DNA from 4 places in the Streptacidiphilus albus JL83 genome. Region 4 is predicted to be linked to each of the others. Evidence: riboswitches for the same ligand, from Rfam matches in the RefSeq annotation. Region 4 holds a riboswitch; each other region holds the start of a gene.
What was found. A riboswitch is a leader RNA that binds a small molecule or an ion and turns the genes downstream of it on or off. The one in region 4 is predicted to bind cobalamin.
Positions count from the first base shown of each region.

Region 1: another riboswitch for cobalamin. It lies ahead of BS75_RS29840 (cobalamin biosynthesis protein); the one in region 4 lies ahead of BS75_RS48035 (prenyltransferase/squalene oxidase repeat-containing protein).
Region 2: another riboswitch for cobalamin. It lies ahead of BS75_RS35240 (CbtB-domain containing protein); the one in region 4 lies ahead of BS75_RS48035 (prenyltransferase/squalene oxidase repeat-containing protein).
Region 3: another riboswitch for cobalamin. It lies ahead of cobI (precorrin-2 C(20)-methyltransferase); the one in region 4 lies ahead of BS75_RS48035 (prenyltransferase/squalene oxidase repeat-containing protein).

Region 1 is NZ_JQML01000001.1:6,787,623-6,794,785, reverse strand. It holds gene BS75_RS29855 (alpha/beta hydrolase) at 74-1,219, opposite strand; gene BS75_RS29850 (NAD(P)/FAD-dependent oxidoreductase) at 1,436-2,851, shown strand; gene BS75_RS29845 (hypothetical protein) at 2,996-3,271, shown strand; cobalamin riboswitch at 3,448-3,625, shown strand; gene BS75_RS29840 (cobalamin biosynthesis protein) at 3,711-4,667, shown strand; gene BS75_RS29835 (cobyric acid synthase) at 4,664-6,184, shown strand; gene cobN (cobaltochelatase subunit CobN) at 6,247-7,163, shown strand, end outside.
Region 2 is NZ_JQML01000001.1:8,100,758-8,107,920, forward strand. It holds gene BS75_RS35220 (DUF6879 family protein) at 1-484, opposite strand, end outside; gene BS75_RS47255 (hypothetical protein) at 441-764, opposite strand; gene BS75_RS35225 (acyltransferase) at 1,106-1,960, shown strand; gene BS75_RS35230 ((2Fe-2S)-binding protein) at 1,977-2,807, opposite strand; gene BS75_RS35235 (CbtA family protein) at 2,804-3,709, opposite strand; gene BS75_RS35240 (CbtB-domain containing protein) at 3,753-4,001, opposite strand; cobalamin riboswitch at 4,040-4,172, opposite strand; gene BS75_RS35245 (MFS transporter) at 4,175-5,419, opposite strand; gene BS75_RS35250 (ROK family protein) at 5,437-6,642, shown strand; gene BS75_RS47265 (ATP-binding protein) at 7,137-7,163, opposite strand, start outside.
Region 3 is NZ_JQML01000001.1:6,758,926-6,766,088, forward strand. It holds gene BS75_RS29735 (bifunctional cobalt-precorrin-7 (C(5))-methyltransferase/cobalt-precorrin-6B (C(15))-methyltransferase) at 1-1,341, opposite strand, end outside; gene cobM (precorrin-4 C(11)-methyltransferase) at 1,338-2,183, opposite strand; gene cobI (precorrin-2 C(20)-methyltransferase) at 2,180-2,935, opposite strand; cobalamin riboswitch at 2,966-3,102, opposite strand; gene BS75_RS29750 (carboxylate--amine ligase) at 3,196-4,539, opposite strand; gene BS75_RS29755 (FAD-dependent oxidoreductase) at 4,778-6,040, shown strand; gene BS75_RS29760 (glycosyltransferase family 2 protein) at 6,445-7,163, shown strand, end outside.
Region 4 is NZ_JQML01000001.1:2,458,460-2,465,622, forward strand. It holds gene BS75_RS10645 (glycosyltransferase family 4 protein) at 1-310, opposite strand, end outside; gene BS75_RS10650 (TetR family transcriptional regulator) at 573-1,166, shown strand; gene BS75_RS10655 (ferredoxin) at 1,247-1,480, opposite strand; gene BS75_RS10660 (aldehyde dehydrogenase) at 1,480-2,997, opposite strand; gene BS75_RS10665 (MBL fold metallo-hydrolase) at 3,209-4,435, shown strand; adenosylcobalamin-variant (AdoCbl-variant) riboswitch at 4,511-4,581, shown strand; gene BS75_RS48035 (prenyltransferase/squalene oxidase repeat-containing protein) at 4,642-5,991, shown strand; gene BS75_RS10675 (SCO2322 family protein) at 5,988-6,722, shown strand; gene BS75_RS10680 (energy-coupling factor transporter transmembrane component T) at 6,847-7,163, shown strand, end outside.

The sequences.
Region 1 (7,163 bases), 4.3 Mb from region 4:
CCCGTTGGCATGGCAGTTGTCACATCCTCAGGCGCGGCGGCTTCCAACGTGTCCCGGATTGGTGACGGATGGGTCACAGGAGGGGGGTGAGGTAGCGGCGCAGGATCTCGTCGTAGCCCTTCGGGTCGGCGTTCCACAGGGCCTCGTGCTCGGCCCAGGGGAACTCCCGGAACAGCACCCACTCCTCGGTGTTGGCGGCGAGCCGGCGGACCGGGTCGATCGGCGCCACGGTGTCGTCGGGGCTGTGCAGCAGCAGCAGCGGGACGTCGATCTCGGCGCCCAGGGCGATCCGGTCGATGGCGGCGGTGTCCACCCCGGCGCGGCCCTCGGCGGCCCGGACGCCGAGCGCGGCGAGCGAGCCGGGCACGCCCCGCCGGGTGGCCTGCCGACGGGCGGTGTCGCGCCAGTCCAGCACCGGCGAGTCGAGGACGATCCCGCGCACCCGGTCCCGCCACGGGGAGCGGTCGAAGGTCTGCAGCACCGTCGTCGCCCCGGTGGACCAGCCGTAGAGCAGCACGCTGTCGGCGGTCCCGTCCAGCACCAGCTGGACGGCGGCCTCGACGTCGCGCCACTCGGTGTCGCCGGCGTGGGCGAGGCCGTCCGGCGAGGGCGGGGCGCCCTCGTCGTTCCGCAGGGTCACCGCCAGCACCGGCAGCTTCAGCCGGTGGAACAGCGGCAGCAGCGGCAGCACCTGCTCCCGGTCGGCGCCGATGCCGTGGACCGCGACCACGCACACCCCCCGGGCGCCCGGCAGGTGCCAGGCCGGCATCGGGCCGAGCTCGCCGCGCACCTCGACCTCGTTGTAGGGCAGGCCCAGGGCGCTGTGCGGGTCCCCGGCGTAGACCCGGGGGGTCATCCGGACCGGGGTCCCGGCCGGCGGCGCCGAACCGTCCGAGGGCGTCGAGCCGTCCGGGTTCACCAGCCGCCGGACCACGCTCTGCGGGGTGGTGCCCAGGACCGGGCCGATCACCGTGCGGGCCGGGCCGAAGGGGGTGTCCCACTCCAGCGCGTAGCGTCCGGGGCGGAGCGTCTCGACGCTCCGGGTCAGCTCGACCTTCCCGTCACCGGCGGTGTGCACCCGCAGCCCGCCGGCGTCGGCGGGCGCGTCGCCCCCGGTCCGCACCGAGAACTCGGACACGGCCCGCCCTGCGATCAGTGCCGCGGCGCCCGCTCCGAGGGCCGCCGCACCGGCGACCGCTGCTGCCCGTCCCCAACGCATGTCGCTCCCGAGAGTCCGCCGGTCCGTCCCTGTCGGTCCGTGCCTTCCCTCCATCCCAGTACCGGGCCCCCGATCCCGCCAGTCGGGCGCGTCCATCCGACGCTGTGTCCCGTTTGCCTCCACAAGGGTGACAGTCTGCGCATTGCTGCTGCTCAGCGCCGATGGTTACGGTCCCCCATCGCTACATTTCCCCCCGCTCCGGAAGCAGGTCCCCTGATGGGCACGTCAGCCATCGCCAACGGCGGTGTCTCGTTCTGGTACTCGGCGCTGGGACTCCCCGCGCCGCGCACGCCCCTCGACGGCTCGGCCGAGGCCGACATCTGCATCGTCGGCGGCGGCTACACCGGCCTGTGGACCGCCTACTACCTGAAGAAGGCCGACCCGGGACTCCGGATCACGGTGCTGGAGCAGCGCTTCTGCGGCTACGGCGCGTCCGGCCGCAACGGCGGCTGGCTCTACAACGGCTTCGCCGGGCGCGGGGTCTTCGCCCGGAAGTACGGCAAGCCGGGCGCGGTCGCCATGCAGCAGGCGATGAACCGCGCGGTGGACGAGGTGATCGAGGTCTGCGCGGCCGAGTCCATCGACGCGGACATCGTCAAGGGCGGGATGATGGAGGTCGCCTACACCCCGGCCCAGCTGTCCCGGCTGCAGGGCTACGTCGACGGCGAGCACGCCTACGGCGAGACCGACCACGTGCTGCTGAGCGCGGCCGAGGCGACGGCGCGGATCAATGTCGCCGGGACCCTCGGCGGCAGCTACACCCCGCACGGCGCGCGGATCCAGCCGGCCAAGCTGGTGCAGGGGCTGGCCCGGGTGGTGGAGTCGCTGGGCGTGGTGGTCCACGAGGGCAGCGCGGTCACCGAGATCCTGCCGGCCGAGGCGGGCCGGCCGGCCCGGGCGGTGACCGCGCGGGGCACGGTCTCGGCGCGGTTCGTGCTGCGCGCCACCGAGGGCTTCACCTCGGCGCTGCGCGGGGAGCGGCGCTCCTGGCTGCCGATGAACTCCTCCATGGTCGTCACCGAGCCGCTGCCGCAGTCCTTCTGGGACTCGGTCGGCTGGGAGGCCAGGGAGACCCTCGGCGACATGGCGCACGCGTACATGTACGCCCAGCGCACCGCCGACGACCGGATCGCGCTCGGCGGGCGCGGCGTGCCCTACCGCTTCGGCTCGCGGACCGACAACGACGGCGTGACCGCGCAGCAGACCATCGACCAGCTGCGGGAGATCGTCACCCGGTTCTTCCCGGCGGCGAAGGACGTCCGGATCGACCACGCCTGGTCGGGCGTGCTCGGCGTGCCGCGCGACTGGTGCTCCACCGTCGAGCTGGACCGGGTCTCCGGCCTCGGCTGGGCCGGCGGCTACGTCGGCAGCGGCGTGACCACCACCAACCTGGCCGCGCGGACCCTGCGCGACCTGGTGCTGCGGGAGCTGCACGGCACCGAGGGCACCGAGCTGACGGCACTGCCCTGGGTCGGCCACCAGGTCCGCCGCTGGGAGCCGGAGCCGTTCCGCTGGATCGGCGTCCACGGGATGTACGCGGCCTACCACGCGGCGGACCGGCAGGAGCTGGCCGGGCGGGCGACCACCTCGCCGATCGCCAGGGTCGCCGACGTGATCTCCGGGCGGCACTGACCGCGCCGGGGGAACGGCTTCCACCAGGGACTCTGACACAGAGCGACCGGTCGTGGGCACTCCGAGATGCGGAATCCGCACCCGGGGCCGAGGCTTGGATCCGGGGGTGACCGGAGCGCAGCACTCGACGACCAAGGAGTGCCCATGGCTGTTCTTACCTGGCTGCTCGTCGCCCCGCTGGGGCTGCTCGTCATCCTCGGCCTCGCCTGGTTCGAGGACCGGATGCTCCGACCGCCGGCGAGTCCGGCCGAGCAGGTGCTCCGACGGCAGATCGAGAGCGGCCCGCAGAACCGGTCCACGCCGGTCGCCCAGCTCACCCAGGGCGGCGCGGAGCTGCTGAGCCTGGTCAGGAACCAGCCGCGGCAGATCACCGGCAGCATCAACCCGCCGAGCGTGCAGGGGCGCGACAGCGCGGCTTAGGCCGGGTCGCGGAGCGGGCCCGGCCCAACTGCTCAGGCCGGGTCGCGGAGCGGGCCCGGCCCGGCTTGCTCGGGCCGGGTCGCGGAGCGGGCCCGGCCAGAGCAACCAGGCCGGGCCTCTGGTGTGACCATCGTCGCTGGACGGCGTGTTGACGCGTCATCCGGCCGCATGGTGGGATCAATGGGCCATACGGAGGCATGGAGAGGAAGCCGGTGCGAATCCGGCGCGGTCCCGCCACTGTCACCGGGGAGCGCTTTCGAACATCGGCCACGGCAGCTCGGTTCCGCTGCGGGAAGGCCCGGAAGCGTGTCGATCCGGAAGCCAGGAGACTCTCGCCCCCGGTTCGTCGATCCAGGGCGCGGACCCTGAGTGAGGACATCCACGCCATGCGCGCCTCCCCCCTGCCGCCGATTGCCGCCGTCCCTGCGCAGTCGCCCCACTGACCGCCGTGCGCAGCGCCTTCGCGCTGGGCGTCGCCGCCGGCTACGCGGCCGACGCGGTCCTCGGCGACCCCCGGCGCGGGCACCCGGTGGCCGGTTTCGGCCGGGCCGCCGGCGCACTGGAGCGACGGCTGTGGCGGGACCGCCGGGACGCCGGGGCCGCCTTCACCGCGCTGAGCGTCGGCTCGGTCGCGCTGGGGGCGCTGGCCGCCGACCGGCTGGTGCGCGACTCGGCGCCGGGCCGCGCGGCGCTGGCCGCCGCCGCCACCTGGACCGTGCTCGGCGGCGCCTCGCTGGTCCGCGAGGCCCGCACCATCGGCGGGGCGCTGGAGTCCGGCGACCTCGCCGCGGCCCGGGAGCGGCTGCCCTACCTCTGCGGACGCGACCCCCGGGAGCTGACCGAGCAGCAGGTCGCCCGCGCCGTGGTCGAGTCCGTCGCCGAGAACACCGCCGACGCCGTGGTCAACGCCCTGGTCTGGGGCGCGCTCGCGGGCACGCCCGGGCTGCTGGCGTTCCGCGCGGTGAACACCCTGGACGCCATGGTCGGCCACCGCTCACCGCGCCACCTCCGCTTCGGCTGGGCCTCGGCCCGGCTGGACGACGTGGCCGGCTGGCCGGGCGCACGGCTGACCGCGCTGCTGACGGTCGCCGCCGCCGAGCCCGCGCGCCGCGCCGACGCCTGGCGGGTCTGGCGCCGCGACAGCTCCGCCCACCCGAGCCCCAACGCCGGCCAGGCGGAGGCGGCGTTCGCGGGCGCGCTCGGGGTACGACTCGGGGGGACGCTGCGCTACGGCACCCGCGAAGAGCACCGACCGGTGCTGGGCGCGGGGGCGCGGCCGGTGGCGGTCGCGGACATCGAACGCGCCTGCGTGCTCTCCCGGCGGGTGGGACTGCTGGCGGCCGGAGCGGCCGTACTGGCGAGCAGTGTGATCGGGAAGAGGGGGAGGCGACGATGAACGGCGCACTGCTGGTCGCTGGGACGACCTCGGACGCGGGCAAGAGCGTGGTCACCGCCGGCATCTGCCGCTGGCTGGCCCGACAGGGCGTCAAGGTCGCGCCGTTCAAGGCGCAGAACATGTCGCTGAACTCCTTCGTCACCCTGGACGGCGCCGAGATCGGCCGGGCCCAGGCGATGCAGGCGGCGGCGGCCGGGGTCGAGCCGGAGGCGGCGATGAACCCGGTGCTGCTCAAGCCCGGCGCGGACGGCCGCAGCCAGGTCGTGGTGCTGGGCCGCCCGGTCGCCGAGGTCGGCGCGCTGGACTACCGCGAGCGCAAGCCCGCGCTGCTGCGCACCGCCCTGGACTGCCTGGCCGACCTGCGCGCCCGCTACGACGTGGTGGTCTGCGAGGGCGCGGGCTCCCCCGCCGAGATCAACCTGCGTGACCGGGACATCGCCAACATGGGCCTGGCCACGGCCGCCTCGCTGCCGGTGGTGGTGGTCGGGGACATCGACCGGGGCGGGGTGTTCGCGGCCATGTTCGGCACGCTGGCGCTGCTGTCGGCCGAGGACCAGCGGCATGTCGGCGGCTGGATCGTGAACAAGTTCCGCGGCGACGTCCGGCTGCTGCAGCCTGGTCTGGACATGCTGCGGCAGCTGACCCACCGTCCGAGCCTGGGCGTGCTGCCGATGCTGCCGGGGCTGTGGCTGGACGCCGAGGACTCGCTGGACCTGGCCGGGATCGTCGACCGCGCGCCCGGCGGCGCCGCGCACGGCCGGGAGGTGCTGCGGGTCTCGGTGGTGCGGCTGCCCCGGCTGTCCAACTTCACCGACATCGACGCCCTCGCCCAGGAGCCGGGCGTGCTGGTGCGCTGGGCGACCCGGCCCGAGGAACTGGCCGACGCCGACCTGGTCGTGCTGCCCGGCACCCGGTCCACCGTCGCCGACCTGGCCTGGCTGCGCGAGCGCGGCCTGGACGCGGCGCTGGCCGCCCGGGCCGAGCGGGGACTGCCGGTGCTCGGCGTCTGCGGCGGCTACCAGATGCTCGGCCGGACCATCACCGACCGGGTCGAGTCCCGGGCCGGGACGGTCGACGGGCTCGGACTGCTGCCGCTGCGGATCGAGTTCGCCGCCGAGAAGACGCTGGCCCGGCCGGTCGGACGGGCTCTGGGCGAGACCGTCTTCGGCTACGAGATCCACCACGGGGTGGCCGACGTCGACGGCGGCGAGCCCTTCGTCACCGACTCCGCCGGCCAGGCCCTGGACGGCTGCCGCGCGGACGCGGTCTGGGGCACCACCTGGCACGGCCTGCTGGAGAACGACGGCTTCCGCCGCGCGCTGCTGCGCGAGGCCGCCGCCCGCTCCGGACGGGACTTCACCCCCGCGCCGGACACCTGCTTCGCCGCCGCCCGGGAGGAACGGCTCGACCGCCTCGGCGACCTGATCGAGCAGCACGCCGACACCGACGCCCTGCTGCGGCTGATCGAGGGCGGCGTCCCGGCCGGCCTGCCGTTCGTCCCGCCGGGCGCGCCATGACCGGGCAGCCCGAAAACGCACCACCCCGAACCGATTTCCTGACGATCACGAAGGAGCCCGACGTGGCCACCGAACCGCGCGCTGCGACGGTCCTGCTGCTGTCCACCGCCGACACCGACCTGCTCGCGGCCCGCGCCGCCGGGGCCGGCTACCGGATCGGCAACCCGACCCGGGTCGACCCCGGCGAGGAGCTGCGCGGCCTGGTGGACGGCGCGGACGTGGCCGTGGTCCGGCTCCTCGGCGGACGCCGGGCCTGGGAGGACGGGCTCGCGGTGATCGCCGCCTCCGGCGTGCCGACCGTGCTGCTCGGCGGCGAGGCGGTGCCGGACGCCGAGCTGATGGGGCTCTCCTCGGTCCCGGCCGGGGTGGTCGCCGAGGCGCTGACCTACCTGGTCGAGGGCGGCCCGGCCAACCTGGCCGAGCTGGCCCGGTTCCTCTCCGACACGGTGCTGCTCACCGGTGAGGGCTTCACCGCCGCCCAGCCGATGCCGCAGTACGGCGTCAGCGGCGCACGGGAGTTCGTCGCCGGCCGGCCCACCGTCGGCGTGCTCTTCTACCGGGCGCACGAACTCTCCGGCAACACCGCCTTCGTGGAGACCCTCTGCGACGCGGTCGAGGCCGGCGGCGGCAACGCCCTGCCGGTCTTCTGCGGCTCGCTGCGCGGCGCCGACGCCGAGCTCTACGCCCTGCTGGGCCGCTGCGACGCGGTGGTGGCCACGGTGCTGGCAGCAGGAGGTGCGGTGGCCGCCGACGCCTCGGCCGGCGGCTCCGACGAGGCCTGGGACATCGGGGCGCTGGCCGAGCTGGACATCCCGGTGCTGCAGGGGCTGTGCCTGACCTCCAGCCGGGCCGTCTGGGAGGCCTCGGACGCGGCGCTCTCGCCGATGGACGCGGCGATGCAGGTCGCCATCCCGGAGTTCGACGGCCGGATCATCACCGTCCCGTTCTCCTTCAAGGAGATGGGCACGGACGGGATCCC
Region 2 (7,163 bases), 5.6 Mb from region 4:
GCTTCGCCACGGCCGGCTCAGCCCTCAGTTCCTTCGGTGGATCTGCCCAATCCCCCTCGCCTGTGAAGTGGTTGAACACCACGGTCTCGCCATCGAACACCCAGAAGTCGTTTCCGGGCAGTGCGATGTCCGACGCCAGGCGGCGTGGTAGCCATCGGACCTGCTCACCCGAAGCGAGGTTCACAACAGTGCCCTCATGCTCCCACCGGATGTAGTCGGTGACGGGCTCGGAGACGATCCGGGCGCGTCGGATCACGACGCCGCGGGCGACGTTGGCCGCGATGTTCTCGACCCACTCGCGCCAGTACTCCGAGGTGGGGTCGTTGTCCCTCTCGCCCGTCTTCAACCACCGGGAGAAGCCGGAAGACTCACCGCCGACACCGTAGGCGTCCCGCATCTCCAGGTGAACAGCCGACCGCTGCGCGCGGCTCAGCGACTCGTCAAAGCTCGGTACCTCGGGTTGCTGCCAGTCGTTCTGCTTCATCGCACGCCTTCCTGATGAACGGCACCATGCGGGCTGGCATCCTCATCACAAATTCGTGAGCCGGGATGCCCGCCGAGTGGCCGGGCGACCAGCTCCGGCCGCCGACCTCTGCCGTCAACTCCTCTTCTGCCATCGGTCCTTGGAACACCAGGTCTGCGGTCTCGCGCTCCGCCCACACCGTAGGAGATCCGTCCTTCTCGGTGGTGGGATCGATCCCGAAGAAATCTAGCGCCATGGTGATCTCCCGTGTCGAAATCGTTGCGGGTACTTGCAAAACCATCCTCCTTGAGGGTGGTGGCCGGCAAGGGCGCCACGGTCGACTCCGGTACCCGCTGCCTGCCCCGTCGCCCCCGGCTCGGAGGCGACCGGAGGAACGGGAGACAGGGGTTCATCGTCAGCCGGGTCTCATCAGTGGGATCGCTCAGGTTCCACGGGCTGTCGTGCCCGCAGGCGCCCCTGACACTTCCAGTCGTCGGCCCGTGCGATGGCGTGCCCGCCGACAGCGGCGACGGCGGCAGCACGTTCGCCTCCTGCCGTTCGGGTGAAGAAGTCGCATCGGACTTGCGCGACAGCCGCCGCACCCCAAGCAGGCACGCGCCGCAGCCGTCGTACCCTCTGATCATGCCGCCGATCACTACCCGCTCCCGTGCCTTTCGTACCGACCGTACGAAGGCACTCCTGCCGTTCGCCGAGAAGATCCGCACCGCCGTCCGGAAGCGGGCCGGTCGCGCCGCGACCTCGCTGGTCCACCGGGGCTGGGGGTGGGTGCAGGAGGCCGGCTCGGTCAGCGCCGACCGGCCCGGACGGCTGCGCTTCGGCGCGCTCGGCCCCTGTTCGCGGCTGACCTTCCCGCTCGGCTCGGTCTTCAACGAGCAGTGGATCCACATCGGCAGTTACTGCATCATCGGCGAGGGCGTCTCGATGTCGGCCGGCTTCCTGCCCGGCCTCGACCTCGGCCCCGAGCCTGTCGTCCGGATCGGCAACGGCTGCGTGATCGGCCGGGACAGCCATATCGTCGGGCACCACTCGATCACCTTCGGCGACGACGTCTGGACCGGCCCCGGGGTCTACGTCACCGACGAGAACCACTCCTACGACGACCCGGACCTGCCCATCGGCAAGCAGTGGCCGCGCAACGAGGCAGTGTCGATAGGCTCCGGCAGCTGGATCGGCACCGGCGCGGTGATCCTGCCCGGGGCGACCATCGGCCGGAACGTGGTGGTGGCCGCCAACGCGGTGGTGCGCGGCACCGTCCCCGACCACAGCGTGGTCGTCGGCGCGCCGGCCAGGGTGGTCCGCCGCTACACCCCCGAGGAGGGCTGGCAGCCACCGATCCGGACGGTCGCGCCCAAGCCGGTCCCGCCGGGCATCACCCACGAGGAACTGGTCGCGCTGATCGGCTGGGACTTGCACCCGCCCAAGGACGGCGCGGCGCCGGCGGCCCGGCAGGCTCCGGACGCGGACCCGGTGGGCTGACCGGCCGGTCGACCCGCTACCGGGCGGGGGCTCGGCCGCCGCCCAGGACGCAGTCCCCGCAGAGACCGCCGGCCCGTCCGGGCGCGGCCCGGTAGATCAGGCAGCAGTTGCGTCGCCGGAACCGGCCGGTACCGGCGTCGGCCGTGTGCGCGGCACGCAGCAGCGGATGGTCCAGCAGCAGGTCGGCGGTGGCCCGGAGTCGGGCGGCCCGCGCGGGGAGGGCCGCGCCGGCCACCCGGGCGGCGGCGTCGACGGCCGAGGCGACATTGCCCCACAGGATCTGCTCGGCGACCGAAAGCCGCGCCACCGCCCGGACCAGCTCCCGGACCGGGCCCGCCAGCAGGGCGTCGGCCCAGGCCTCCACCGTCCCGGCCGGGTCGGCCGTGCCGGCCGGGACGCCGGGTGCCGGGGCCGGGTCGGGGCCCGGGGCCAGGTCCGCGAGCGGCAGCGAGAGCGGGAAGGCGCCGCCGAGCTCCGGCTGCCAGCGCAGGGCGCCCGGATCCAGGCACGGGCGGGCGCCGTCGAGCGCGGCCAGGGCCAGGGCGGGCGACAGCAGCCGGGCGGTCAGCCCGAGTTGGGCCACGGACGCGGCGACCCGCAGCTCCACCGCCGCGACCGGCTGTCGGCCGGCCGAGGCCAGGTGGGCGCGGACCCGGTCGACCCGGTCCCGGAGCAGGGCCGGGTCGGCGGTCAGCTCGCCGAAGACCCGCCAGGGGGCGGGCGGAGCGGCGTCCGGGCGGACGGGCGGGGGATGCGCCGCCACGGCGAAGAACGGCCCGAGGGCCGCGAGCCGCCGCAGCGTCGCTTCCGTCCCGGCCGCGACCGGGCCCGGCTCCAGCGGCTTCACAGTGCGCCGACCGCCGGTGCGCCGACCGCTTGGGTGCCGACCGTCTGGACGCCGACCGCCTGCGGCGCGCGCCGGAGAGCGGCGCGTCCGGGGTCGAGCAGCCGCTCCGCCATCGGCCCGAACAGCAGCCCCAGGGTCGCCCAGAGCAGCAGTTGGGCGGCGACGGAGTACAGCCGGAAGGAGAAGAGCGTGTCGGCCGGGAAACCCGGGTAGACGATCACGCCCCGGGCGTCCCGCAGCGGCAGCGGGGTCTCGCTCGCCATGTGTCCGAACTCCTTCACGTTCGCCGGCAGTTCGCCCAGCGAGGGGAGCAGGGCCATGACCGTGCCGATGGCCACCGCGAAGGCGGCGCCGGCCAGCAGCGTGGCGTTCCAGTTGCCGAGGCGCGGCTGGAGCCGTCGGCCCAACCATACGGCGGCGACCAGTAGCAGCACCGAGCAGCCCACCATGCCCAGGTAGAGGTTGCCCCGGTCGTGGATGGTGTCCGGGTGCCCGATCGACGGCGGGTCGGCCGGGTACTTCAGGAACGGCACCAGGTAGATGCCGAGGAAGCCGCCCAGCGCCACCAGCAGCGCCAGGGTGCGGGGCCGCAGCCGGCCGACCCGGCCGACGCAGACCGCGTGGACGACGGCGAGGAGCGCGCCCATGGCCATGCCGAAGAGCACCATGCCGACGCCGATCCCCAGGTTGGCCTGGACGCCACGGCTGAAGAGCTCGGGCCCCTCGTCCGGGACCGCCGTCCCGGCGGCCCGGTCCAGCGCGGCGACGGCGGCGTCGCGTCCGCTCTCGTAGTCGATCGCCCGGCCGATCAGCGGCTCGGCGAAGATCCGCGCGAAGACGAAGGCGAGCAGCCCGGCCACCGCGCCGGCCAGCACCCCGCGCAGGATGAGTCTTTTCTCCATCACGTATTCCCTTGTCGACTTATCTATGACCTGTCAGCAGTGGTCAGTGGCAGGGGAAGCCGAGGAAGTGCCGGGCGTCGTGGACGAACTCGTGGACGTGCATGTCCTGGCCGAGGACCGAGTAGGCGCCCTGGTCCACGCCGATGAAGTAGTAGGCCGCGAGGGCGGCCAGAGCGGTGCCGGCGAGCCAGGCCGCCGCCCTGGCGGCGGGCAGGACGACCGGAGCGGTGGCGGTGGCGGGGCCGACGGCGGCACCGGCCGTGACACCGGTAAGGGGCAGACTGCTGCTCATCGATGAGCCTCCTTCGGGGATCGTGCGTCCCTCGGTTCGGTGGGGCATCGCGGCGGCGGAGTGTCTGACTCGCCGGTCCCCGGGAGGGGAGCGGCTCACAGTGGCGCGACCGTGCTGGAGTTCCACCAGCTTCCTCGTGCCGTCACGATCTGCCGATCGTAGGTAAGAGTCTGTCAAGAGTCAATCGTGCGGGCGGCGGCCCGGCGGACGGCCAGGGTGCAGCAGCCGGAGAGGGCCGCGAGCAGCGCCACCGAGAGCAGGGCGTGCGGGAGTCCGATGCCCTGGGCCAGGAAGCCGATCACCGGCGGGCCGAGGACCATGCCGCCGTAGCCCAGCATGGAGGCGGTGGCCACGCCCTTGGGTCCGTCGAGCGCCCCTGCCCGGTCGATCGCCAGCGGGAAGATGTTCGACAGGCCGAGCCCGACCAGCAGGAACCCGCCCAGGACCAGCGGCAGCGACGGGCTGAGCGCGCCGACCAGCATGCCTGCGGCGGCCAGGCCGCTGCCGCCGACCATGACCCGGGTGGCGCCGAAGCGCTCGACCAGCCGGGTGCCGCTGAACCGGCCGGTGGTCATCGCCAGCGAGTACGCGGCGAAGCCGGCGGCGGCGACCGAGGCGCTGGTGTGCAGGTCGGCGGTGAGGTGCAGGGTGCCCCAGTCGGCCAGTGCGCCCTCGCCGTAGGCGTCGCAGAGCGCGACCAGGCCGAGCAGCAGCACCAGCAAGAACGGTCCGGCGGCGGGGAGCCGGCCGTCGGCCGGCGCCGGAGCGGGGTCCTCGGGCTCCGCGGCCGCCACCGGCGCCGGGTGGGTGCGCAGCAGTACCGGCCCGGCGGCGGCGGTGACCAGCAGGCCGAAGGCCGCCATCAGGCCCAGGTGCTGAGCGGCCGTCAGGGAACGGGTCAGCACTCCGCCGAGCGCGGCGCCGATCAGCCCGCCGAGGCTGTAGGCGGCGTGGAAGGTCGGCATCACCGGCCGGCGGATGACGGCGACCAGGTCCACCGCCGCGCTGTTCAGGGCGACGTTCATGGTGCCGAAGCCGGCGCCGAACAGCAGCAGCGCCCCGCTCAGCCCGAGCACCGTGTGGACCTGCGGCGGCAGGGCCACGGAGCCGCACATCGTGACCGCGCCGACCAGGGTGACCCGCGCGGTGCCGTGGCGCAGGACCAGCCGGCCGACCGGGCCCATGGTCACGATGGCCCCGATCGACACGCAGAGCAGGGCCAGCCCCAGATCGGCCGGCGAGGCGTGGACGGCCGCCTTGACGGCCGGGATGCGGACCACCCAGCCGGCGAAGACCAGCCCGTCCAGGGCGAAGAAGGCGGTCAGGGCGATCCGGTTGGCCGACCACTCGGTGGGACGGCGGGTGTGTGGGGCGGCGGAGGCGACAGGAGTGACGGCTGTTTTGTTTATTTGCGGCACAAAGTCAGAATAGGAGGGTGCAGCGTACTCACACAAGTCCCGACCGGGGGCGTGCGGCCCTGGGGCCCGCGCTCTCGCTGATCCACACCGGAGCGGCGCCGACCCGCTCCGCGCTCACCGGTGCGCTGGGGGTCACCCGGGCCACCGCGGGCGCGATCACCGGCGAGTTGGAGGCGCTGCGGCTGATCACCGTTGACGCCCGGCCGGCCGGCGGCACCCGGGGCCGCCCCTCGCACCGGCTGGCTGTCGACGCGTCAGGGCCGGTCGTGGTCGCCGCGCAGGTCCACGCCGACGGCTTCACCGTCGCCCTGGCCGGCCTCGGCGGGCTGCTCGGCGAGCCGGTCGACCTGCCGCTGCCGGCCGACCCGACCCCCGAGCGGGTGATGCGCGCCGTCGTCGCCGAGGCCGCGCGGCAGATCGCCGCCGACCCGCGCCGCTGCGTCGGCCTCGGCCTCGCGGTGCCCACCCCGGTCGCCCTGCCCGAGCGCACCGCCGTCGCCGCCATGTACCTGGACTGGCCCTCCGGCACCCGCGTCGGCGACCTGCTCGAACAGGCCGTGGCCGAGGCCGGTCTGGGGCTGCCGGTGGACGTCGCCAACGATGCCAACCTCGCCGCGCTCGCCGAGCACCGGCACGGCGCGGGGCGCGGCGCCCGGCACCTGCTCTACATCGCCTCGGGCCACCGGGGCATCGGCGGGGCACTGGTGGTCGACGGCCGGTTGCACACCGGCAGCGCCGGACTGGCCCTGGAGGTCGGTCAGTTGACGGTCGACCCGAACGGCCGCCGCTGCCCCTGCGGCAACCGGGGCTGCCTGGACGTCGAGGCCGACCCGCCGGCCCTGCTCGCCGCCGCCGGCCGCACCCCCGACCCGGACCGCTCCATGGACGAGCAGACGGCCGAGGTGCTGGCCGACGCGGCCGCCGGGGACGCCGCCGCCAGGGCCGCCCTCGACCATGTCGTCGACCGGCTCGGCCTGGGCATCGCCGGGGTGATCAACATCCTCAACCCCGACCGGATCGTCCTCGGCACCTTCCTGGCGGCGCTGCTGGACGCCGCCCCGGAGCGGCTCCCGGACGTGGTCGCCGACCGCTCCCACTGGGGCCGCTGCGGCCGGGTCCCGATCGTCCCCGCCGCCCTGGACCGCTCCGAGCTGGCCGGCGCCGCCGAACTGGCCTGGGCCCCGGTCCTCGCCGACCCGCTCGGGGTGCTGTCCGGGGACTGAGCGGCAGGGGCCGCCCCGGGGGGAGCGCTCGCGGGAGTAGCGGGGGTGGGCCCGGCGTACTCCCGGGGGAGCAGGACAGGTGTCCGCCCGGGCACGACGACCCGGGGGCCCCGTCGGGGCGATGCTCGGGACGTGCCGCGAAACCGCGCGGCGCGCCCCCGAGAACGAAGTCCCTAGGAGCGCGAGATGGACACAACTCTGCTGGCGGACAGCTGGCACGGCGGGCCCGGCCCGTGGTTCCTGGTGTTCCCGCTGTTCTGGGTCGCGGTCGCGATCTTCATCCGCAAGGTGCTGCGCCGGCGCCACGGGCTGGCCGGCGGGCCGGGGCGCGGCTACGGTCCCGGTCCTGGCTTCGACCGCGGCCACGGCCACGGTCGGGACCACGGCCGCCGGTCCGGGTGGTCCGGACCGGAGTCGGCGCCGCCGACCCCGGTCGAGACCCTGAACCGCAAGTACGCCGACGGTGAGATCGACGAGTTCGAGTACCGCCAGCGCTACGACCTGCTCACCGAGACCAACGG
Region 3 (7,163 bases), 4.3 Mb from region 4:
GGACCCGGGGGCGGTCCTGGTGCCCCAGAGCACGAAGACCGGGTTGATCGCGGCCAGTCGGCTCACCCCGCCCGGCAGCGGCGCCAGCCGGGCGGCCTGGAGCTGGACGCCCTCGGCGGTGAACCCGGCCGCGAGCAGTGCGGCCCGGACGTCGGGGACCCGGTCCAGGGCGGCCAGGGTGACCACCACGGTGCGCAGCGCCCGCTCGGCGCAGGCGGTGACGACGGCCGGCAGGTCGGCCCCGCCGCCGCCGATGAAGACCGCGTCCGGCGCGGGCAGGCCGTCGAGCGCCCCGGGTGCGCTTCCGTGCACCACTCCGACGTCGACGCCGTGCGCCCGCGCGTTGGCGCGGATCCGGCGCACCCCGTCCTCGGTGCGCTCCACCGCCACCACCGCTGCGCCCAGCCGGGCGCACTCGATCGCGACCGAGCCGCTGCCCGCCCCCACGTCCCAAACCAGGGTGCCCAGCCGGGGCCCGAGCCTGGCCAGTGCCAGGGCCCGCACCTCGGCCTTGGTGACCATCGAGTCCCGGTGCTCGAACGCCTCCTCGGACAGTGCCCAGCCGTCCGGGCCCTCGGTCGGCCCGGCCAGCGCGCGCATCGGGCCGACCGCACCGTCCGCACCGCCCGCACCGTCCGCGACGGCGAGGCAGAGCACCACCTGGACGCCGGGCCAGTCCCGGGCCGCCGCCTGGGCCGGCGTCAGCTCCTCGACCCGCTCGGTCGCGGTGCCCAGGTCGGTGGCCACCACCAGCCGCCGCTCGATCCCGGGCACGGCGAGCAGCGCCGCGCCGATCTCGGCCGGTCCGGCGCCGGGCGCGGTCAGCACGGCGGTCTTGCGCTGCGAGCGGCAGGCGTTGAAGGCGGTGCGCGGGTCGCGGCCGTGGGCGCTGACCACCACGGCGTCGTCCCAGGGCAGGCCGATCCGGGCGAAGGCCTCGGCGACGCTGCTGGTACCGGGCCTGACGTCGAGCGCGTCCGGCCCGAAGCGCTCGGCCAGGGCGCGGACGATGCCGAAGAACCCCGGGTCGCCGGAGGCCAGCACCAGCACCCGGGCGGTCGTTGCCGACGCCCCGTCGCTGGGTGCGGGTGCGGGTGCGGGTGCGGGTGCGGGGGCGGACGCGGGGGCGAGCGCGGCGACGGCGTCCAGCGCGGGCGCGAGCGGGCCGAGGACCAGCGCGCGGTCGGCGGGCACGCCGGCCGCGTCCAGGTTCCGGCGTCCGCCGAGCACCAGGTCGGCGTCGGCGACCAGCTCCGGGCGTCCGGGGAGCGGCCCTGAGCCCAGGACCGTGATCCACCGCTGCGGTACGCCGCTCACCGGGCGCAGCGCGGGGCCGGTCATGGCTTGGCGGCCCGCAGGGCGCGCCGCGCCTCGGGATCCGCGCGCCGGAAGCCGTGGAAGTGGCCGGGGTGGTAGAGGTGCGAGCGGGTGCCGGTGGCGGCCAGCGCGGGGCCGACCAGGAACAGCGTGTGCTTCCACAGCTTGTGCTCCTTCACCTGCGCCTCCAGCGTCTCCAGGGTGCCGGTCAGCACCAGTTCGTCGGGCCAGGTCGCCTGGTAGGCGATGACCACCGGGGTCTCCGGCGGGTAGCCGCCCTCGGTCAGCTCCTCCACCAGCTGCTTGGCCCGCGCCGCCGAGAGGAAGATGGCCATGGTGGTGCCGTGCCGGGCGAAGTCGCGGACCTCCTCGCCGGGCGGCATCGGCGTCTTGCCGCCGCCGAGCCGGGTCAGGATCACGCTCTGGGCGACCTCGGGAATGGTCAGCTCGCGCTGGGCGATGGCGGCCACGGCCGCGAAGGAGGAGACGCCGGGGACGATCTCGGTCTCCAGGCCGAGCTCGCGGCAGCGGTCCAACTGCTCCTGCACCGCGCCCCAGAGCGAGGGGTCGCCGGAGTGGATCCGGGCCACCTTCCGGCCCTCGGCGGCGGCACGGGCGTAGACCGCGAGCACGTCCTCCATCGGGATCAGCGAGGAGTCGAGGATCTCGGCGTCCGGCCGGGCGTGCTCCAGCACCTCCTCCTGGACCAGGCTGGCGGCCCAGATGACGGTGTCGGCCTCGGCGATGGCACGGGCGGCGCGGAAGGTCAGCAGGTCGGCCGCGCCGGGGCCGGCGCCGACGAAGGTGATCCTGCCGACCGGTTCGGACTCGGCCGTCGGATCGGCCTCAGGGGTCGCGCTGCTCACAGCTTGCCTCCGCGGGTGGTTCGGGTCGCCGGTGCGATCAGCGTGGACAGGTAGGGGAGCGGACCGTCGAGGGGGTGTCCCGCCGGTCGGATCTGTTCGTCGGGCAGGCCGAGCGAGGCCCCCCAGACCGCGTCCCGGTCGCGCCCGGTGTCCGCCAGGGCCGCCTTCACCTCGGCCGCCAGCCGGCCGAACTTGTAGGCGACGACGGTGCCGGGACCGGCCAGGGCGTCCCGGAGGACGGCCGACCCGGCGGTGACCGGGACCAGGGTCAGCGGCTCGGTGCCCTCGGCCAGGACGGTGCCGCTGCGCGCGGCGAGGTCCTGCATGGCGGTGATCCCGGGCACGGTCTCCACCGCCAGCCCGGGGATCAGCGCGGTCAGGGTCTGCGCCAGATAGGTGAAGGTGGAGTAGACGTTGGGGTCGCCGATGGTGGCGAAGGCCACCAGCCCGTGGGTCCGCAGCAGTTCCGCGACCCGGGCCCCGGCGGCGTCCCAGGCGGCCTCGCGGCGGGCCCGGTCCTGACGCTCGTTCAGGGCGAAGACGATCCGTTCGACCTTGGCGGCGGCGGCGTGGTGCAGCACGGTGGCCTCGGCCCGGCCGGTCTCGCCGCTGTCCATCACCGGGACCACGACCACGTCGGCCTCGGTCAGCAGGCGGACGGCCTTGACGGTCACCAGCTCCGGATCACCCGGTCCCATGCCGATGCCGACCAGTCGGGCGGCCGGGGCAGGCGGGGGTGCGACTGGGCGCATGGTGGCAGTCCTCACTCGGGGTCCGCGCCCCGGATCGTGGTGACGGCGGCCAGAGTTCCTGGCTCGCGGACGGTCCGCCCGGTGGAGCGGCCGCCCGGTGACAGTGGCGGGACCGCGCCGGATTCGCACCGGACTTCCTCATCATTGCCGCCGTATCAGGCCCCGGAATCCCACCACGCTGCGCATCGGGGAGTCAACCGCGCGCTGTGTGTCCTCTCCCACGTCAGCTGCCCTGCGCCCCCGCTCGCCCGCTCATCCGTTCAACTGTGCGCGGGCGGCAGCAGCGAGCGCAGCGCGGACCCGAGCCGGTGCGAGGCCGGACCGGCCGAGCGCAGCGCGGCCGACACCGCCGGCAGCGGGTCGTCGGCCGCCGCCCAGGCCAGCTCGCGCAGCCGGCCGCGCGGGCGCACCGGCGGGGCCGAGGCGCCCTCCGGCAGTTGCGCGGAGCGGTGGCCCCGGCCGAAGGCGACCCGGGCCGGCGCGTCCAGGATCTCGACGGTGAAGCTGCGGCCTTCCAACTGGTCGCCCTTGGGCACGGCCCGGCCGGTGAGGTCCAGGTGCAGGGCGCGGACCAGGTCGATCCCCGGGCCGGTCTCGAACAGCCGGAACTGCGCCCCCACCCGGGGGTTGAAGTCCAGCAGCTTGTAGCGGCCGTCCCGGCGGTCGTAGCGCCAGTCCAGGTCGCAGATGCCGTGAAAGCCGACGGCCCGGCAGAAGCGGGCGCTCTCCTCGGCGAGCTCCGGGTTGGCGGTGGTGTAGGCGTGGGCGGTGACGCCGCCGCGCGGCGGCCAGGAACGGACCTTGACGCCGGTGAACACCACGTCCTGATTGACCGCGGCCCCGTCGGCCCCGCTCTCCTCGGCCCCGCCTGCGGACCCGCCGCCGGCGCAGTAGAGGTGGGCGATCCAGTCCTCGGCGTGCTCCATCGGCAGGTACTCCTGCAGCAGCACCCGGGGCATGGCGGCGGGCCAGCCTGCGGCCAGCCGGGTCAGCGCGGCCCGGTCGGCCAGCAGGGTGGTCGAACCGACCGCGGGATCGCTGAGCCGGGCGTAGGGGTCCGCGTTCTTGGCGACGATCGGGAAGACCAGCTCCTCGGCGGCGGCCGCGAGCTCCGCCGGGGTGCGCGGCAGCACCGAGCGCGGGGTGGCCACCCCGTGCTCCAGGCAGAGCCGGTGCAGCGACTGCTTCCCGGCCAGCGCCCGGGGCAGTTCGGCCGGGACGGCCGGGATCACCAGGTACGGGGCCAGCTCCGCGGCGTTCTCGGCGAGCAGCACGGCGGCCTCGTCGTCCGTGGGCAGGGCGATGCAGCGGCGGCCCTCGCGGGCCGCCACCTGCCGGGCGATCCGGGTCAGCCCGGCCAGCAGCTGTTCGGCCGGCTCGGTCCCGACGGTGGGCCAGACGAAGCGGCCGCGGAGGTAGCGGGAGAGCGCGGCCGGGGTGGCCCGGTCCTCGGTGATCGCGTAGACCGGGACGCCGGCCCGGCCCAGGCTGCGGATGGCGCCCACCCCGCCGTGGTGCAGCGGGTAGCGGCCGATCTTGACGACGAGCACCGGCACCCGTCTGTCGAGTCCGATGTCGAGCCCTCGGTCCCGTCCGTTGTCCAAGGCAGCCCCCCTGCTTGGTCCCGCTCCCCGATCGGTGGATCCATGATGCCCGGGGCACGGCCTGCGTCGACGCGCTTTCGCCAAGTCCCGTGCCGGGCCCCGGTCCAGGCCCCGGCGCCGCCGATCGCAAATCCGATCGAACCCATGACAGGGGAGCCGTTCCGTAGCAGCATGGACCCACCGATCAGGGAGCGGGACCAGGGCGAGACGGAACGTCATCAAGCTGGGGAGCTGAGCGATGAACGGTAGTGCACCTGTCGTGATCGTGGGGGCGGGACCGTACGGCCTCTCCGTGGCCGCGCACCTGGCCCGCGGCGCCGCACCGGTCCGGATCTTCGGCGGTGTGATGGACAGTTGGCGGACCAGGATGCCGACCGGCATGTACCTGAAGTCGACGCCCGACGCCTCCAGCATCTCGGCCCCCGGGGCCGGCAGCACCCTGGCCGACTTCTGCCGGGCGGAGGGCCGGGCCCCGCTGGACGAGCTGCACCCGATCCCGGTGGCGGACTTCGTCCGCTACGGCGAGTGGTTCCAGCGGCGGCTGGCGCCGCAGGCGGAGCCGGTGCCGGTGGCCAGGGTGGCCCGACTGCCGGAGGGCTTCCGGGTCACCCTGGAGGACGGCGAGTCCTTCGAGGCGCGGGCCGTGGTGGTCGCCAGCGGGCTGGCCGGGATCGCCCATGTGCCGTCGGCGCTGCGCGGGTTGGCGCCGAAGGGGCCGGATCCGACGGGGCCGCTGTCGCACAGCTCCCAGCACACCGGCTTCGCGGCCTTCGCCGGACGCCGGGTGGCGGTGATCGGCGCCGGGCAGTCCGCGCTGGAGAGCGCGGCGCTGCTGCACGAGGCTGGCGCCGAGGTCCGGCTGGTGGCCCGGGCGCCGAGGGTGCTCTGGGGCAGCCCGCCGCCGGTCGAGCGCCGCTCCGGGCTGTACCGCTCGGCCAAGCCGGACTCCCCGCTCGGTCCGGGCTGGTCGCACCTGGCGGTCAGTCAGCTGCCGCAGGCCGTCCGCCGGCTGCCGGTGCAGGCGCGGCTGCGGCTGGTGCGCCGGGTGCTCGGCCCCTCCGGCGGCTGGTGGCTGCGGGACCGGGTGGAGGGGCAGCTGCCGATCGCCACCGGGCGTCCGGTGCTGCGGGCCGAACCGGTCGGCGACGAGGTGCTGCTGACGCTGGGTTCGGCGGCGTCCGCGGTCACCCGCTCGGCGGCCGTCGGCGCGGGGACCGGAACGCTGACGGTGGACCACGTCCTCGCCGCGACCGGCTACCGGGTCGACGTCGCCCACCTGGACTGGCTGGCCGCCGAGGTGCGGACGGCCATCCGCCGGGTCCCCGGCACCGGTTCGCCGGTGCTCGACGAGTGGTCCTGCTCCAGCGTCCCCGGCCTCTACTTCACCGGGCTCGCCTCGGCGCCGACCTTCGGCCCGCTGCTGCGCTTCGTGGCCGGCACCGCCTTCACCGCCCCGCTGCTGGCGCGGGCGCTGGCCGAACCGTCGCCGGGCCGGCGGTAGCGGCGGAGCAGGGGCGTCCGATTGCGGCGCCGGTTGAGAGGGGAAGTAATAGCACGGTTGAGGTGGGGGATTTCGGCTGGGTTGGGAAATTCGACCCCAAGGGAGCGGAATCTCTTACGCGGGCTCCCGGGCCCGGGTACCGTTTCACTGGTGGGAGTCGACATACCGTGGGGGCGCCGACTCCCGGGAAAAGATCATGGAATTCGGATCATGGAATCCGAGAATGATCATTACCGGGCTCCGCTGGGGAATCGGAGCGGATGCCGGAGTTGCGAGGGGGATCTCGGCGGACCGGAGCAAAGGGGAGTCGGTCGGCGGAGAACTTGCAGGCCCGAACATACGGACGTTCGAATGTCGCGGCCTATGGCCGTGGGGGGAACCGAGGTGCCGTCATGAATGTACCCATGTCCAACACGTCCACCGTGCCTGAGCGCTGGGCGATCGACGAAGGGGAGGCGGTGGTGGAGGCCGTCGCCCCCGCCGTGCGCGGAGCAGCGGCCGGAGCACCCGCCGGGGCCGTCTCGGGGGAGTCGACCGGGTCGGTGCGGGTGCCCGTGCCCGTCCGTGGGGCGGTCAGCCTGATCGTCCCGGCCCGCAACGAGGCCGCGAACATCGGCTGGGTGCTGAACCGCATCCCCGACTGCGTCGACGAGGTGATACTGGTCGACGGCGAATCGACCGACGCCACCCTGGAGATGGCCCGGGCCACCCTGCCCTCGCTGCGCATCGTGCCGCAGCAGGGCCGCGGCAAGGGCAGTGCGCTGCGCACCGGCTTCCTCGCCGCCAAGGGCGAGTACATCGTCATGATCGACGCCGACGGCTCCATGTCGCCGCAGGAGATCCCGCGCTACCTCCACTTCCTGGAGAGCGGCTTCGACCTGGTCAAGGGCTCGCGCTTCACCGGCGGCGGCGGTTCGCTGGACATCACCATGCTCCGCCGGCTGGGCAACCGCGGGCTGCTGGCGCTGATGAACGTGATGTACCAGAGCTCGCTCACCGACCTCTGCTACGGCTTCGTCGCCTTCAACCGCAATGTCCTGGACCGGCTCGACCTCCAGTCCTCCGGCTTCGAGATCGAGACCGAGATCACCGTCCGGGCACTGCTGGCCGGGCTGCGGGTGGC
Region 4 (7,163 bases):
GGCCCCGGTACTCGGCCAACCGGGGATTGCGGAAGGGGTCGGGGCTCCGGTAGAGGTCGAGGCTGGGGACGGCGGTGAAGCGGAGCCGGCCCGCGCCCTCGCCGTCGCCCGCCGTCTCGTCGACGGCGTCCAGGACCGGGTAGGGCTGGCCGCCGAGGACCTCGACGTCGTGGCCGAGCCGGGCCAGCTCCCGCGAGAGGTGCCGGACATAGACGCCCTGCCCGCCGCAGAAGGGGTTGCCCTTGTAGGAGAGCAGCGCGATCCGCAGCGGCCGGTCAGCGGATACGGAGTCCCGCACAGCACTGGTCACCTAGGGTCGTCTCCTCTGAAGTCACGGTCTTCTGCGCCACCGCCCGCCCCGCCTACTCCCGGTGGCCACCTCGGCCAGGGTAATCTAGAACACGTTCCAATGACGGAGCGGATGGAGACCTTGAGGTTACCGGCCCGTAAAGGGGCCCCTCGGGGCAGGGCGGGTGATTCGCGCCACCCCTGCCCGCTGCGCCATCATGGTCCCATCGGGACCGGTCAGCAGAGCCAGCAGTCGGCGACCAGCCGGGAGACGGGGAGCGCAGTTGAGCACCAGCCCCAGGTCGTCCGCCCCTCCGCTCACCGAACGGCAGGAGGCCCGCCGCCGCCGGATCCTGCACACCGCCGCCCAGCTCGCCTCGCGCGGCGGCTTCGACGCCGTGCAGATGCGCGAGGTGGCCGAGGTCTCCGGCGTGGCCCTGGGCACGCTCTACCGCTACTTCCCCTCCAAGGTCCATCTGCTGGTCGCGACCATGCAGGACCAGCTGCAGCTGATGCAGGACGCGGTGCGCAAGCACCCGCCGGTCGGCGACACCCCCGGGGCGCGGGTCACCGAGACCCTGATGCGGACCTTCCGCGGCCTCCAGCGCGAGCCGCAGCTCGCGGAGGCCATGGTCAGGGCGCTGACCTTCGCCGACCGCTCGGTGAGCGCCGAGGTCGACCAGGTCAGCCGGCTGACGACGGCCCTGATCGGCGACGCGATGGGCCTGGACCACCCGCCGACCCGGGAGCAGCTGGCCGCCGTCCGGGTGATCGAGCACACCTGGCACTCGGCGCTGGTCACCTGGCTCTCCGGACGCGCCTCGATCGCCCAGGTCCGGATCGACCTGGAGACCGCCTGCCGACTGCTCGGCGAGTGACGGTCCCCGGGCTTCGACCCGCCGGCCCGGTCCTCGGACGGGGCCCGGTCCTCCGGCGGGGCCCACTCCTCCGGTGATGCTCAGTCCTCCGGCGGGAAGACCGGGTCGCCGCTCGCCGCCAGCAGCAGGCTGATCGCCTCGACCGGACAGCTCTCGGCCGCCGCCAGCAGCGCCTCGGACGCGTCCGCCTCCGGCTCGACCGGGTGCGACTGGCGCGCCCCGTCCAGCCGGAAGCCCTGCGGGGCGGAGGCGGCGCACATCCCGGAGCCGATGCACACCGAGCGGTCCACCTCGACCCGCCACCGGTCCCCCATCAGCCCTCGCCCCCGGTCTCCCGCTCCGGGGAGGGCGGCTGCGGCGGGACGTAGCCCTGGGGCAGGTGGATGGTCTTGTCCTCCAGGAAGGAGGCCAGCCCCTCGGGCCCGAACTCCCGGCCGATGCCGGAGTTCTTGAAGCCGCCGAACGGGCCGAGGAAGTCGAGCCCGAAGGTGTTGACCGAGTAGGTCCCGGTGCGGACCTGCCGGGCGATGTCGATGCCGTGCTCGACGTCGCCGCACCAGACGCTGCCGGAGAGGCCGTAGTCGGAGTCGTTGGCGATCCGCAGCGCGTCGGCCTCGTCCTCGTAGGGGATCAGGCAGACCACCGGGCCGAAGATCTCCTCGCGGGCGACCCGCATCCGGTTGTCGACGCCGCCGAGCAGCGTCGGCTCGACGTACCAGCCGGTCGGCTGGGCGGCCGGGACGCAGCCGCCGGTGAGGACCTTGGCGCCCTCCTCCTGGCCGAGCCTGATGTAGTCCAGGTTGCGCTGCTGCTGGCGGCGCGCGACCAACGGGCCGACCTGGGTGGCGGCGTCCAGCGGGTCGCCGACCACCAGCGCGCCGACGGCCGCGACCAGCCGGTCGGCTATCTCGTCGTACTGGGCGCGCGGGGCGAGGATCCGGGTCTGGGCGACACAGGCCTGGCCGTTGTTCATGTAGGCCGAGCCCATCAGGTTGTCGACGGCGGCGCCGAGGTCGGCGTCCGGCAGCAGGATGGCGGCGGACTTGCCGCCGAGCTCCAGGGTGATCCGGGTGAGGTTGCGGGAGGCCACCTCCATGATCCGCCGCCCGGCCGGGACCGAGCCGGTGAACGAGATCTTGTCGATGCCGGGGTGGCCCACTAGGTACTCGCTGACCTCGCGGTCGGCGGGCAGGATGCTGAGCACGCCCTCCGGCAGCCCGGCCGCCGCGCAGATCTCGGCCAGGATGTAGGAGTCGAGCGGGGTCTCCGGGGACGGCTTGAGGATCACCGTGCAGCCGGCGATCAGCGCCGGCGCCAGCTTGGCCGCCGCGACGAACTGCGGGACGTTCCACGGGACGACGGCGGCGACCACGCCGACCGGCTCGCGCCGCACCAGCAGCGGGTTGAGCACCCCCGCCCGGTGCTCCTCGAAGGCGAAGCCGCGGGCGGTGGCGATGGCCGCGTCCCAGATCATCATCGGGCCGTAGGCCTGGGCCAGGATGCTCCAGGAGAAGGGTGAGCCGTTCTCGGAGCTGATGCAGCGGGCGATCTCCTCGGCGCGGGCGGCGATGCCGTCCTTGATCCGCTCGCAGACCGCGAGCCGCTCCTCCAGGCCCGTCCGGGGCCAGGGGCCCTCGTCGAAGGCCTGGCGGGCGACGGCGACGGCGTGGTCGACGTCCGCCCGGGAGGCGTGCGGCACCCGGCCGATGACCTGCTCGGTGTGCGGGGAGACCACCTCGATGGTCTCGTCCCCGGCCGGGGCGACCAGCACCCCGCCGATGACGAGCCGGTCGTGTTCGCGTACCTCGGGGCTGGTGGGATTCTCGGCCATGTTCGGGCTCCCTGCTGACGACCCGTCACTTTTGACGTTGCATAGAACTGATACCAGTTCTAGTAATCAGGGGCAACGGCCATGCAGTAGGCTGCCCGACTAGTTGCATCAGGAACGTAACGTGTTCTAGTCAGCGCGCTCCAAGAACCTCGTACCAAGAACCGCGTTCCAGCAACCGTGATCCAGTACAGCGGCGGGAGAGGACGGCGCCATGCCCACCCAGAGTCAGGACGCGGAAGGCGAGCAGGGCCGCGACGGCGGAGCCTGCTGCGGCGAGGGTGCGGCGGTGAGCGGGGCCCCGCTCACCGCTGCACCCGACGCCGGGGCCGAGACCGCCCCGGACGTGCTGGCCTGGCGCAGCCGGACCCTGCCGCCGGTGCAGTACCGCGGCGGCGGGATCTGGAGCATCCCGGTCCCGATCCCGAACAACCCGCTCCGCTACACCCTGGTCTACGCCCTGGAGACGCCGCGCGGTCCGGTCCTGGTCGACACCGGCTGGGACGACCCCACCGGACGCACCGCGCTCGCCGACGGCCTGGCCACGGCCGGGTTCGCGCTCACCGACGTCCACGGCATCCTGGTCACCCACCACCACCCGGACCACCACGGGCTGTCGGCGCACGTCCGCGAGGAGTCCGGCGCCTGGATAGCCATGCACGGCGCCGAGGCCGCCGTGATCCGGGCGATCCGCAGCGTCCCGTCCGGACGCTGGGCGGACCGGATGGCGCGGGCGATGAGCGGCGCGGGCGTGCCGGAGGAGCACCTGGCGGCGCTGCGGGCCTTCGGCGGCAGCCGGGACGACGACAGCGCGGCCGGCGGCAGCGCGCGCGGCAGCGGCGCGGGCGGCAACGCCGGCGTGATCCTCTCCGACGCGCTCCCCGACCGCGAGCTGGTGCACGGCGAGTCCGCCGGCGTCCCCGGACGCGACGTCCGGGTCCTGTGGACCCCCGGTCACACCCCCGGCCATGTCTGCCTCTACCTGGACGAGCCCGACCACCCCAGCCGGCTGCTGTCCGGCGACCACCTGCTGCCCACCATCAGCCCGGTGGTCAGCCTCTACCCGGAGAACCCCGGGGACGAGCCGGCCGACCCGCTCGGCGACTACCTCGACTCGCTGGAGCGGATCGGCGCGCTCGCCCCGGAGGAGGTCCTCCCCGCGCACCAGTACCGCTTCACCGACAGCCCGGCCCGGGTGCGGGCGCTGCTCGGCCACCACGCCGACCGGCTGGCCGAACTGCACGCCCACCTCAAGCAGGGACCGCTGACCCTCTGGGAGGCCGCCCAGGGCATGCACTGGAACCGCCCCTGGTCGGAGCTGGGCTTCCTGGCCCGCCACCTCGCCCTCTCGGAGGCCGCCGCGCACCTGCGGCGCCTGGTCAAGACCGGCCTGGCCGAGGAGGTCCCGGACACCGACCCGGCCCTGCACCGGGCACTGTGAGCACGGGCCCGGCCACCGGGCGCTGCGAACCGGGCCCGGGGCGGCGGATACAGTGGCTGCACCCAGTTGATCCGCGTCCAGACAGGGAAAGCCGGTGCGACTCCGGCGCTGACCCGCAGCCGTAGAGCCGGAGTGCCTGTCTGGACGTGAGCGGCCCCGTCGAGGTCTACGGATCGCCCACCGCTCCCCGAAAGGCATGACCAGCCATGCTCACCGCCGCCCGCCTGGGCGCCGTCGCGCTGACCGCAGCCGTGCTCACCGGCACCGCCGCGCCCGCGTTCGCCGCCACCGCGTCACCCTCGGGCTCAGCGTCGCCCTACGCGCTCGTCACCGCCCCCGCCACGGACTCCGTCCTGGCGGCGGCTGCGGCCGCGGCCTCCGCGTCGGCGACCCCCTCCGCCCCGGCCTCGGCCGCCCTGCCCGCCGGGCTCTACGGCCAGGCCGACCCCACCTACGACGGCGTCTTCCGGCAGGGCCTCAGCCTGCTGGCGCTGCACACGGAGGGCATCACCCCGGCCGCCTCGGCGGTCGACTGGCTGACCGGCCAGCAGTGCGCGGACGGCGGCTGGCCGTCCTACAACCCGACCCCGGCCAAGGCCTGCTCGGCCGCCGCCGAGGACACCAACGCCACCTCGATGGCGGTGCAGGCGCTGGTCGCCCTCGGCGGCCACGACAGCGCCGTGGCCAAGGCGGTGGCCTGGTACAAGCAGGTGCAGAACAACGACGGCGGCTGGTCCTACAACCCCGGCACCGCCAGCGACGCCAACTCGACCGGGCTGGTCGTCTCCGCCCTGCTGGCCGCCAAGGCCGACCCGGCGACGGTCGTCAAGGGCGGGCACAGCGCCATCGCCGGACTGGACTCCTTCCAGCTCGGCTGCTCCGCGCCCAAGGCCGACCAGGGCGCCTTCGCCTACCAGCCGAACAAGAACGGGTCGCTGACCGCCAACAACGCCGCCTCGGTGCAGGCCGCCCTCGCCATCGGCGGCGGGTTCCTGCCCGTCACCGACCCGGCCGCGGCGTCCTCCGCCCAGCCGTCCGCGACCTGCTCGGACGCGATGCGCTCGGCCTCGCAGTACCTGTCGGCGCAGCTCGGCGCCGACGGCGGGCACCTCACCGCTCCGCTGGCCGGCTCCTCCACCCCGGCCCCCGACTACAACGACACCGCCTGGGCCGCGCTCTCGCTCGCCAACAACGGCTGGCCCGCCCCGGCGAAGACCGCCGTCGAGTGGCTGCGGCAGAACGGCGAGGCCTGGATCCAGGGCAGCACCGGCCAGGCCTCCCCGGCCGCGCTCGCCCTGCTGATCCTGGACGCCAAGGCCACCGGCCTGGACCCGCACTCCTTCGGCACCACCGACCTGGTCTCCCAGCTGGTCGCCACCGGCCCCACCCCGGCCGCCGTCCCTGCCGCGAGCGCCGCCACCGGCGCCCCGACCGCCGCCGCGAAGAAGTCCGGCAGCGGCGGCCCCAACTGGCTGATCTTCGGCGTGCTGTTCGTCGCCGCCGTCGGCGGCGGGATCCTGATCAGCTACAACCGGGCCAAGGGCAAGCGCTCATGACGCTCCGTCACCTCAGTCGGATCCGGCGCCCCGGCCACCTCCGGCGCGGGCTCACCGTGGCGGTCCTGCTGTCGGCCGCCGCGCTGCTCGGCATCGGCCCGGCCGCTGCCAGCAGCTACCGCTACTGGTCGTTCTGGGAGGGCTCCGGCAGCGGCTGGACCTACCAGCAGTCCGGACCCAACACCTTCGTCCCGGCCGACGGCTCGGTCGACGGCTGGCGCTTCGGCGTCAGCGCGGACAGCAGCGCGGCCGAGAAGCCGCGCAGCGCCCCGGACTTCGCCGCCGCCTGCGCCCACACCCCGGCGGTGAGCGGCAAGAAGCGCGTCGCCGTGGTGATCGACTACGGGACGGCGGCCGACTCCGGCAGCAACGCCACTCCCCCGGCCGAGCTGACGCTCTGCGCCACGCTGGCCGAGGACGCCAGCTCGGCGCAGCTGCTGGCACAGGTGTCGCCGCCGCTCCGGTACGACAGCAACGGCATCCTGTGCGCCATCACCGGCTACCCGCAGAGCGGTTGCGGCGAGGTGGTCAGCGGCGCTGCGGCCACGGCCACTGCCACGGCGGCCGACGGGTCGACCGCCGCCACCGCACCATCCGCCACCGCGACCGCGAAGAAGGCCGCGCCGAAGCCGACCAAGTCGAACCCGGCGGCGCTGGCCATCGGCGTGCTGTTCTTCGGCCTCCTGATCGGCGGCACCCTGGCGATGAACCGCCGCCGCCGCAACCGCTGAGCCCAGCCGCCCGGCTGCTCGGCGCGGCCGCTCGCGCCGCCCGCCGTCCACCGCCCGGGGTTCGCCCCGGGCGGTGGACGGCAGTCCCCGTCTTCCCCTCTCCCCAGCAACTGGACGTCCCCCCATGCCCGTTACGCCGCCCATCCGGCACCTGCACCCGGGCGCCTGGTGGTTGTGGGCCCTGGGCCTGGCCACCGCCGCCTCGCGCACCACCAACCCGTTCCTGCTGCTGCTGATCGCGGCCGTGGCCGGGTTCGTGGTCGCCGCCCGGCGCACCGACGCGCCCTGGGCGCGGGCCTACGGCGCCTTCCTGAAACTGGGGTTGGTGGTCCTGGGGATCAGGATGCTGTTCTTCGTGGTCCTCGGCGGGGACGTGCCCGGGACCCACGTCCTGATCACCCTCCCGCAACTGCCGCTGCCGCACTGGGCCCAGGGCGTCCG